Regions from separate parts of the Mucilaginibacter celer genome, predicted to be linked through region 3. Evidence: riboswitches for the same ligand, from Rfam matches in the RefSeq annotation. Region 3 holds a riboswitch; each other region holds the start of a gene.

Region 1 (3,468 bases), 3.2 Mb from region 3:
TAAGGAATTTAACCATTACGGCTTCCGAATCGATCATGCCTTCGTCCATATTGATGTCGATAACCTGGGCTCCGCCTTCAACCTGTTGCAGGGCAACGGATAAAGCGGCCTCGTAGTCTTCGGCCAGTATCAATTTGGAAAACTTAGGCGAACCGGTGATATTGGTACGCTCGCCCACGTTTACAAAAATGCTTTCGGGTTTTATAGTAACTGCTTCCAGACCGCTCAGGCGCATATCCGGCTCAATTTGCGGGATAGGGCGGGGAGGGAATGCAGCCGCTTTATCGGCAATACATTTAATGTGATCGGGCGTGGTGCCGCAGCAGCCGCCAACTATGTTTACCAGTCCGGCTTTAATAAAATCATCAACCTGGTGGGCGGTTTCGTGCGGGGTTTCGTCGTATTGGCCAAACTCGTTTGGTAAACCCGCGTTTGGATAGGCCGAAATATATACGCCTGCTTTTTCAGAAAGCTCGGCTAAGTGGGGGCGCATTTCACGTGCACCCAAAGCACAGTTTAAACCTACCGAAAGCAGGTTGGCATGGCTTATCGAGTTCCAGAAAGCCTCAACCGTTTGCCCCGAAAGGGTACGGCCCGAAGCATCGGTAATGGTACCCGAGATCATGATGCCGCCCGAATCCCTGAAAGCAGGAAAATCTTTACCGGCAGCTTTGCATTCATCTTCGTAACGTTTAATAGCGAAGAGTGCCGCTTTGGCATTCAGCGTATCAAATATGGTTTCAACCAATAGCAGGTGTGAACCACCGTCAACCAAACCCCTAACCTGGTCATAATAAGCATCAGCCAAATCATCAAAGGTAACTGCACGATATCCCGGATCGTTAACATCGGGCGATAAAGAGGCTGTACGGTTTGTAGGGCCGATAGCACCGGCAACAAAGCGTGGTTTATCGGGGTTGCGTTGGGTATATTCGTCGGCTACTTCGCGGGCAATGCGCGCGCCTTCGTAGCTTAGTTCGTAGGCAAGTTCTTCCAGCTTATAATCAGCAAGCGAAATTACCTGTGTGCTGAAAGTATTGGTTTCGATGATATCAGCTCCGGCATCCAGGTATTCGGCATGGATAGCCTTAATTACATCGGGGCGTGTAATGTTAAGCAGGTCGTTGTTACCCTGCAAATCTGTACCATGATCGCGGAAACGCTCGCCACGAAAATCCTTCTCCGTGAGCTGGTACCTTTGGATCATGGTACCCATTGCTCCGTCAATCACCAGGATGCGCTTCTGTAATTCTTTTCTAATGTCCATTTTTTGATTTCACCGATTTTTTTATTGATGATTTCACTGGTTTTTTTGATTTAGATGATTGATTTATGGACAGGGAACTATTATCTGGTTACGGAAATAGTCGGCCAATGTGTATCAAATCAGTGTAATCAAAAAAATCACTCTAATCACTAATAAATAAAAAGCTTATCTCGAAAAGTCGGGTGTTATCATGACTTTCGCTTATCTGTCCGGGCGCAAATTGCTGCCTGGTAGAATGTAGCACCTTGTGAAAGCCACAGGTTGCTAAGACATCGCAGGGTCTAATCCCTCCGTCTTTCTCCATAAGCACCGCAAAGTTGCGCAATAAAGTTGTCATTTGCAAGTGTATAACACCGGGCTTGTATCATAGCTAAGCCACATTGTTAAACAAAAAAAGCCGCCTTTTTTGGAGGCAGCTTTTGATTGGGTTTCTTTGCGAAATTATCTTCTTCTGCCGAATACACGGAGGATCATGAAAAACAGGTTGATTAGGGTGATGTACAATGTTAATGCACCCATCAGCGCCAGTTTTTTAGAGCTTGCATCTCCGTACTCAATACCTGCGCCAATGCGTTTAAGCATTTGCATGTAGTAGGCAGTTAAGCCGGTAAATACCGCTATGCCAATGTAGCTGATGATGTAGCTCATTTGCTCGCTGTGCATAAAGAAGTTAGCTAATGAAGCTACGAATATGCCGACAAACAGGATATACATGATCGAGCCGAAACGGGTTAAATCCATATTAGTGTTATAACCGGCAACAGCCATAATACCAAAAGTTACTGCTGCTGTAATGAAAACGCCTAATATTGAAGCTGATGTATAAACCAGAAATATGAGGCTTAAGCTAATACCGATCAGCGTAGCGTAAGCCACAAAAAGCAATACCAAAATTGGGTAAGATATGCGGTTGTAACCAAACTGCATCACCAGCGAAAATGCAAGCGGCGAAAAAATGGCGAACAAACCGAAACCTGTTAAGCCGCCTGTTGGTGCAACGATAAGGCTAATCAGGCCCATGTTTAAAAACAGGTATACCGTGATTGCCGAAACACCAAGCGCCACGCCCATCCAGCTGAAAACGCCGGCCATAAACCTACGTGAATCAACTTCTGATTGATCCTGAACTTCGATAATGTTATCGTAGTTGTATTTTGAATCTTTAAATTCCATTTTGTGTTAAAAATTATAGTACGAATATATAAATAAAAGGTGAATGTAGGGTGAAGATGCGAGGCTGCTTCTCCGCCACGTCATTGCGTGGAACGAAGCAATCGCGAACTATACAGGGCGGACCTGCTAATCGGGGATTGCTTCGTGCCTCGCAATGACGTGGTGGGGAAACGCTTTTGGATGCGTTAGTTTAAACGACGCATCAACTGCTCTTCCACCTTTTTAAAAACCTGTATAGGTTTCAAAGTGCGCCAGCCCAGATTATCCAGCTCGCCGCCAAAGTTGATGTAGTAATCGATGTTATTGCGTTTAAATTCCTCTATCACGTGTTCTCGGAAGTTGATTCCGGCTATCCAGCCATCTTCCACATCCTGAAACCACTCTTCGTAGTAACAGTCGTCGCTTGAGTGGAAGTTGAGCACGTTTTCGCCTATCAGGATAAAATGGCTGATGCCGTTATCTATCATCAGGTCTAACAATTCGCGCTTTAGCAGCATGATATCGTTGTTGATGGCATCGTTCCATTCGCCAATCAGTTCAATAATGGTGTAACCTTTTTCATAATCGGCAAAAAGCACTTTTAAATAAAGGGTATTAGAGCCGAACGAATCCCATTGAGGGTGCAGCAGGTAGTTGTATACCTGCTTATCAAATTCAAACTCGCTGTATTCTGTAGCGTAAAAAGGCGAAAATTCATCTTCCGATGCTACGTAATCGTCTCTCCAGCGGTAATATGGTTCAATCTCGTGCATTGTTTTTATTCGATTTCAGATTTCAAATGTGCAGATGTGCAAATTGGCATATGCAAATCAAAATCATCTGCACATCTGAAATTTGCACATTCGCACATCGAAACTATTTTTTAAAATAATGATCAACAGCGCTCCGTACGCTGCCGTATTGTTTCAGTAGTCCGGCTGCATCTTCTTCGCTTAGGCCGGTTGCTTCCATTACCATGTGGGTGCCCCTGTTCACCAGTTTGTTGTTGCTGAGCTGCATATCAACCATCCTGTTCCCTTTTACGCGGC
Region 2 (3,468 bases), 1.8 Mb from region 3:
ACCTACAAAAACATCCCGCCCGAAGCCTCGATACGCTGCGCAGTAATCCAGCGTGCATCTTCGGTACACAGGAAGGCAATTACGCCACCAATATCATCAGGCATGCCGATGCGACCTAAAGCAGTAGACTTTGAGAGTATTTCATCTAAACCGGGATGTCCTTCAAGTGCCGCTTTGGTAAAATCGGTACGGATAATACCAGGGGCCACAACGTTTGCAGCAATGCCACGGCCGCCCAACTCTTTCGCCAGGTATTTGGTAAATACTTCAATAGCGCCTTTCATTGACGCGTAAGCCGCATAACCCGGAGTTGAAAAACGGGCCAAACCGCTGGATAGATTGATGATCCGTCCGCCATCAGCAATTACCGGCAGGCTTTTTTGGGTTAAAAAGTAAACGCCTTTAAAATGAACGTTAAACAGGTTGTCAAAATCCTCTTCGGTGGTTTGGGCAAATGGCGACGCAGCATCGATACCTGCGTTATTCACCAGGAAATCGAAAGTATCGGCGTCAAATTTTTCTTTTAGCGTTGTTTTTAAGCTATCGATAAAAGCATTAAATGTTGATACGATACCTGTATCCAGTTGCAAAGCAGCCGCTTTTTGGCCTGCCGATTCTATTTCGGCAACTACGGCTTCTGCTTCTTCTTTTTTACTGCGGTAGGTGACGATTATGTCGAAACCTTTTTTGGCGATATGCAGGGCGGCGTTTTTGCCAAGACCGCGGCTGCCGCCGGTTACTAATGCAATTTTATTTGTTTTCATTATGATTTGTGTTTTAATGTTTTAACAATGCAAAGTTGCGATAGTTGCTGCGGAAATTTATGGTGACTACTTCAGATTAAATGGTGATGATTTCAGTTTTTTTAAGACGCGAGGATGATTAAGCGCACAAAGCGATGGTTAATTTAAGTAGGCACGCAAAGACGCAGGGGCGCAAAGATCTATTTGGGAGATTTGGATATTGCAGATGTTTAAACACGCAAAGAGGCGGAGACGCAAAGATTTTTTGTAGAAATTAAATGTGAATGACGCTGAAACGAAAAATCCCTTTTTCAAATTAAGCAGTTTACAGAGTGCACCAGAGGTGCAAAAGCTTTGTAGCAACCGGGTAAGATTTTTTTTGTGTGCCAGAGGCACACAACTCTTCGCCAAAACTCCATCTTGTCTGCTTAATTTCAATTCAAAAGTCTCAATTTAAGAAGCCAGACCCATAAATTATCTCCCTCAAAATCAATCAAAAACAAATAAAATTTAAAATAAACTACTAAAACTATAGGAATTATATAACTTACTCTTATATTTGCATTGTCAATAACGACAGAACGTTCTTTGTATTGACTTATCAAGAAAGACTGAGGGAAAGGCCCATAGACGTCTTAGCAACCTGTGCATCAGCAAAATGCGTAAGGTGCTAATTCCTGCTCCTGTGCAAAACGAGGAGAGAGATAATTAATATCTGCCCCACAACCGATCTGATTAAGTGATCTTACAGTTTTCAAGTCGCGTGACCGAGAGGATAGGTGGGGGTCCGCATTACCCTATACGGCAGTTCGAATCTGCCCGCGACATCATTTTTTTTAACTGCTTTTTCCTTTTCCCGTTACCCGCTTCGGCCATTCCGTGCGTCAAGCCAGGTCTCAGCGTACAATATTCGTTTCTTCATATCGGCCGCTTAAAAACTATAATCCGCTTGGAACATTGAAAAACTTATTTATTATATTTAGCCGAGCTTAACCTGCATATAAGCCAATAAAAACCGGTTTAAACTATCAGCATCATTTATGAAGATCTTCAATATTGTTTGGGTTGTACTTTTTATCATTTTTGCAGGCCTTCAATACAACGATCCCGATCCCTATCTTTGGATTCCGATTTACCTGTATTGCGCATGGTTTTGTTACCTCGCTATCAAAAAAGAGTTTTACCCTATCGGCTACGCTGTTGGCATTGTTGTTTTTACAGGTTATGCTATTTATAAAATTTTCGACAGTAACGGATTGATCGACTGGCTTGAGTTTCATCACGCCGAAAGCCTGGTGCAAACCATGAAGGCCGAGAAACCCTGGGTTGAAGAAGCGCGGGAGTTTTTTGGTTTGCTGATCTGTGTTGCGGTACTGGCCACCAACTGGATATATGGGGTAAAGCAAGGCAAAAAAGTGGCTCCGGCAAAATCTGCAAAAAAACGCTGATTTATAGTTACAAATAAGTTATCCCCAAAAAACTGTCTTCCCGGTAATAAAACGGTTCGAAATAGTTTTCGGCCAGTTCGCAGTTTACCTCCATGTTGTTAAACATTACATCGCCAAAAATATTGGCTACGGCCGAGTCGGCAGCATCGAAGCCGGTAGCTATTTTAACAAAGCCGTTAAGCGGCACTAATCCGGTGGCATCAAACAATACCCATTTGCCATTTAAATAGGCCTCAAAGCAGGCATGAAAATCGGCGGGGTAAAGCTGGTATGCATAACCGGTAAAGTAACGTGCCGGTATAGTAAGCGCCCGGCACAGGGCAATACCCAGGTGTGCAAAATCGCGGCAAACGCCCGCCTGCTCCGTAACGGTATTAAATGCAGATGTTTGTGAATTGGTTGAACCGCTTAGATATTGAACGTTTTTATTAATCCAGTTAGTTAACGTAAGCACCTGCTGAAACGGATTTGAAATATGACCAAACATATTATGTGCCATGCGGTACAACTTATCCGATTCGCAATACCTGCTCGGATTAAGATACGGCAGCACAGCACTATCAAGTGCTGATACCTGTGTTTCGGTTATATAGCTAAAATCATTAATCTCATAACAATTATCAACCGTGGCCTGGTAAAAGGCGCTAAGGTTAGGGGTATATTCGGTAACGCCAAACTTAACCAGGCGCTTTTCGCCCTGTAAAGATTGAAAGGAGCTGTAATTTACATATGGCTCCAGCCAAAATTCTTCATTAATTATGGTTTGCTTAAATGTGTTGAGGGCATGAACGTTAAGTACCAATGTGCCCGCAGCCTGCACTATGTAATCCAACCGGCTAAACACATTAAATTTCATATGGCATGTTTTTATCGTTTTAATTGAAGCTGTATTTATGTGCATTTAGCTGTTAGGCGGCGGCTATAACATTGTTGTTTAATAATACTAAATTTTATTAAATTACAGTTCATTTATTGATAAATCGGCAATAAAACTATGATTTGTTAATAACATTTATTTATATTGCCTAACCTTTTCATCCTGTATAGCAATGAGTTGTAAGCCAATCCTGCTTCTATTATTCCTTGTTACTGCAAATATTGCTTTGGCTCAGCAACATAAGCCTGTACCGGTAATTTTTGATACCGATATAGCAGGCGATTATGACGATGTAGGTGCTATGGCCCTGCTCCATGCCTTTGCCGATAAAGGCGAGGCCCACATTCTGGCCACCATTTCCAGCAACGCCTTCCAAACTACAGCCCCAACCATCAGCGTA
Region 3 (3,468 bases):
GGTACGCATATTATCGCACCTGATGATATGTACCATGGCCTGCGCAATCAACTTAAAAATCTGTTTGCAGGTATTTTAACGTTCGATTTTATCGATGTTAATGATGAAGAAGTTTTACAACAGCATATCAAACCCGAAACCGGCCTCATCTGGATTGAAACCCCGTCAAACCCGCTGCTTAAAATAACCGACATAAAAAAGGTAGTGACAATAGCCAAAGCAAACGGCATTAAAGTTTTGTGCGATAATACATTTGCTACCCCAATTTGCCAACGCCCGCTTGAGCTGGGTGCCGATATGGTGATGCACTCCGCCACCAAATACTTCGGCGGACATAGCGATTTGATGGGCGGTGCTTTAATTACTGCCGAAAAGAGCGATTGGTGGGCAAAAATTCGGCAGGTGCAGGAAATGGGTGGTGCTATCCCCTCGCCTATGGATTGCTATTATTTGGTGCGCAGTATTAAAACTTTGCCCTACCGTGTAAAGGGGCACGTACAGAACGCGCAGCTATTGGCCGAATATCTTGAACGGCATCCCAATGTAGAGAAAGTGATGTATCCTGGTCTGCCATCGCATCCGCAACATGAAATAGCTAAAGATCAGATGCTGGCTTTTGGCGGGATGCTATCTTTTATTATTAAAGGCGATGAAAACGATACGCATAACATCATCAATAAACTAAAACTGTTTATCAAAGCTACCAGCCTCGGCGGTGTAGAGAGCCTGATAGAACACCGCGCCACCGTTGAAGGGCCGGATACCAAAACACCGCGCAACCTGTTGAGGGTTTCGGTTGGTTTGGAGCATATTGATGATCTGATAGCCGATTTGGAGCAGGCTTTGGCTTAATAAGGCGAAAGGATAAAGGTAAAAGGCGAAAGGTAGAAGCATTTGAGGAGGTTAAAACACTCGTCTTAAAAAACCTTTTGCCTTTGACCTTTATCCTTTAACCTCCTTTCTGAAATAAAATTTGGTACATTACCCCATAACCCCTTATATTCGCAACATTATTTGGTAGCGATACCAAGGTCGATCATTACTCCGCACATAGTTTCGGGTTTTGATTTATAAAGAAGCGGCGAGAGATCAGGCTCAATGACCCGCTGGCAACCCTTCAATGTTGAAGAAGGTGCCAATTCCTGTCCCGGCAAATAACACCGGGGAATATAAATTTATAACCATGAAAAGTTTAATTAAATTTACGCAACGCAACACTTTTTACACCTTAAACGGTAACGTACAATATATTAGCTCTCCCGTTAGCTGTATTTGTATTTGTTGCTGCTGTTGATGCTTAGCACACGTCTCTTTTCCATCTCCGGAAAAGGGTGTGTATTGTTAAACCGGTTATTTCACAACCGGCTTTGTCAAAATCCATCTAACATTCAAAATCTAAATTAAACACATAAAAATCACAAAACTATGTCTGCCTTAAAATTCGAAACACTCCAATTACATGCCGGTCAGGAAGTTGATCCAACAACAGGTTCACGCGCGGTGCCGCTTTACCAAACAACTTCGTACGTATTTAACAGTGCCGAGCATGGCGCAAACCTGTTTGCCCTAAAAGAGTTTGGCAATATTTATACCCGGATCATGAACCCTACTACCGATGTGTTTGAAAAACGCATAGCGGCTTTAGAGGGCGGCGTTGCGGCTTTAGCCACCGCATCGGGCCAGGCGGCCCAGTTTATAGCGCTGAATAATATTTTACAGGCCGGCGATAACTTTGTTACATCTCCGTTTTTATATGGTGGTACCTACAACCAGTTTAAAGTAGCCTTTAAACGTTTAGGTATCGAAGTGCGTTTTGCCAAGGATGACACCGCCGAAAGCATTGAAGCGCTCATCAACGATAAAACCAAAGCCATTTATTTAGAAACCATAGGCAACCCGGGCTTTACCATTGCCGATTTTGAAAAAATAAGCGCGGTTGCCAAAAATCATGATCTGCCGTTAATAGTTGATAATACTTTTGGCGCAGGTGGCTACCTCTTCCGCCCTATTGAGCATGGTGCAAACGTGGTTGTTGAATCAACTACCAAATGGATTGGTGGGCATGGTACCAGTATAGGCGGAGCCATTATTGATGCCGGTAATTACAACTGGGGCAATGGTAAATTCCCGCAATTTACCGAACCATCCGAAGGTTATCACGGCCTCGTATTTAACGATGTATTTGGCATCGGTGGCCCTTTTGGAAATATTCAGTTTATTATTCGCGCCCGTGTGGAAGGTTTGAGGGACTTCGGTCCGTCGCAATCGCCGTTTAACGCGTGGTTGAATATACAGGGTTTGGAAACCCTTTCATTACGTGTTCAGCGCCATGTAGATAATGCTTTGCAATTGGCTAAATGGCTGGAGCAGCATCCACAGGTAGCTACTGTAAATTATCCGGGACTGGAATCGTCGCCATACCATGATCTGGCTAAAAAATACCTTAAAAATGGTTTCGGTGGTGTTTTATCATTCGAAATAAAAGGTGATAAACAACAGGCCAGCCAGTTGATCAACAACCTGAAACTGGTGAGCCATTTGGCCAACGTAGGCGATGCAAAAACGCTGATCATTCAGCCATCGGCAACAACACATCAGCAATTATCTGATGAGGAACAATTATCTGCCGGTGTTACGCCAACATCATTACGTGTTGCTGTAGGTATTGAACATATTGATGACATCAAGGCCGATTTTGAACAGGCCTTTGCAAAGATCAGAGAGGGTGAATTAGTTTAACAATGTATAGTTTTTTAAAAGTGATATAGTAAACGTTGTTTGTGTTTAAGTCTGAAGTTCAAAGCCCGAAGTCAAAAGTTAGGATTTAACGTTTCTGACTTTTGACTTCGGACTAAAGACTTTCGACTTAACACAATACGACAAACAAGAGAATGAACGCAGAGATATTTAAATACACTGATACTTTTGAGTTTGAATCGGGCCAAACGCTGGAGGGTTTAGAGATAGGCTTCCATACTTACGGCCGGTTAAATAAAGAGAAAAATAACGTGATTTGGGTTTGCCACGCGCTTACCGCCAATAGTGATGTATTTGACTGGTGGAAAGGTTTGATTGGCGAGGGCTACTTTTTTAATCCCGAAGAGCATTTTATTGTTTGTGCCAATATTTTGGGTTCGCCTTACGGAACTACAAGTCCGCTGAGCATTAACCCTGCTACCGGCCAACCTTATTATCTTACCTATCCGCAGTTTACTACAAGGGATATGGTTAAGGCACACCGGTTGCTTGCTGCGCACTTACAGATTAATAATATCAGTGTATTGATAGGCGGATCGTTAGGAGGCCAGCAGGCTATGGAATGGGCAATTATTGAACCGGAGCGCATCAAAAATCTGATCCTGATTGCTACCAATGCCAAACACTCGCCATGGGGTATTGCCTTTAACGAGTCGCAGCGTTTGGCTTTAAGCGCTGATCCTACGTTTAATAATAATACGCCTGAGGGAG

Evidence for each region. A riboswitch is a leader RNA that binds a small molecule or an ion and turns the genes downstream of it on or off. The one in region 3 is predicted to bind S-adenosylmethionine.
Region 1: linked by a shared signal. The riboswitch ahead of metH (methionine synthase) and the one ahead of HYN43_RS09505 (O-acetylhomoserine aminocarboxypropyltransferase/cysteine synthase family protein) in region 3 are both predicted to bind S-adenosylmethionine.
Region 2: linked by a shared signal. The riboswitch ahead of HYN43_RS16980 (transmembrane 220 family protein) and the one ahead of HYN43_RS09505 (O-acetylhomoserine aminocarboxypropyltransferase/cysteine synthase family protein) in region 3 are both predicted to bind S-adenosylmethionine.

What each region holds. Positions count from the first base shown of each region.
Region 1 is NZ_CP032869.1:5,541,151-5,544,618, reverse strand. It holds gene metH (methionine synthase) at 1-1,267, opposite strand, end outside; SAM riboswitch class I at 1,466-1,576, opposite strand; gene HYN43_RS22785 (Bax inhibitor-1/YccA family protein) at 1,709-2,440, opposite strand; gene HYN43_RS22780 (hypothetical protein) at 2,626-3,192, opposite strand; gene murQ (N-acetylmuramic acid 6-phosphate etherase) at 3,296-3,468, opposite strand, start outside.
Region 2 is NZ_CP032869.1:4,221,263-4,224,730, forward strand. It holds gene HYN43_RS16975 (SDR family oxidoreductase) at 3-764, opposite strand; SAM riboswitch class I at 1,339-1,454, shown strand; gene HYN43_RS16980 (transmembrane 220 family protein) at 1,784-2,191, shown strand; gene HYN43_RS16985 (transglutaminase-like domain-containing protein) at 2,199-3,047, opposite strand; gene HYN43_RS16990 (nucleoside hydrolase) at 3,241-3,468, shown strand, end outside.
Region 3 is NZ_CP032869.1:2,377,707-2,381,174, forward strand. It holds gene HYN43_RS09500 (trans-sulfuration enzyme family protein) at 1-852, shown strand, start outside; SAM riboswitch class I at 1,066-1,176, shown strand; gene HYN43_RS09505 (O-acetylhomoserine aminocarboxypropyltransferase/cysteine synthase family protein) at 1,426-2,739, shown strand; gene HYN43_RS09510 (homoserine O-acetyltransferase family protein) at 2,892-3,468, shown strand, end outside.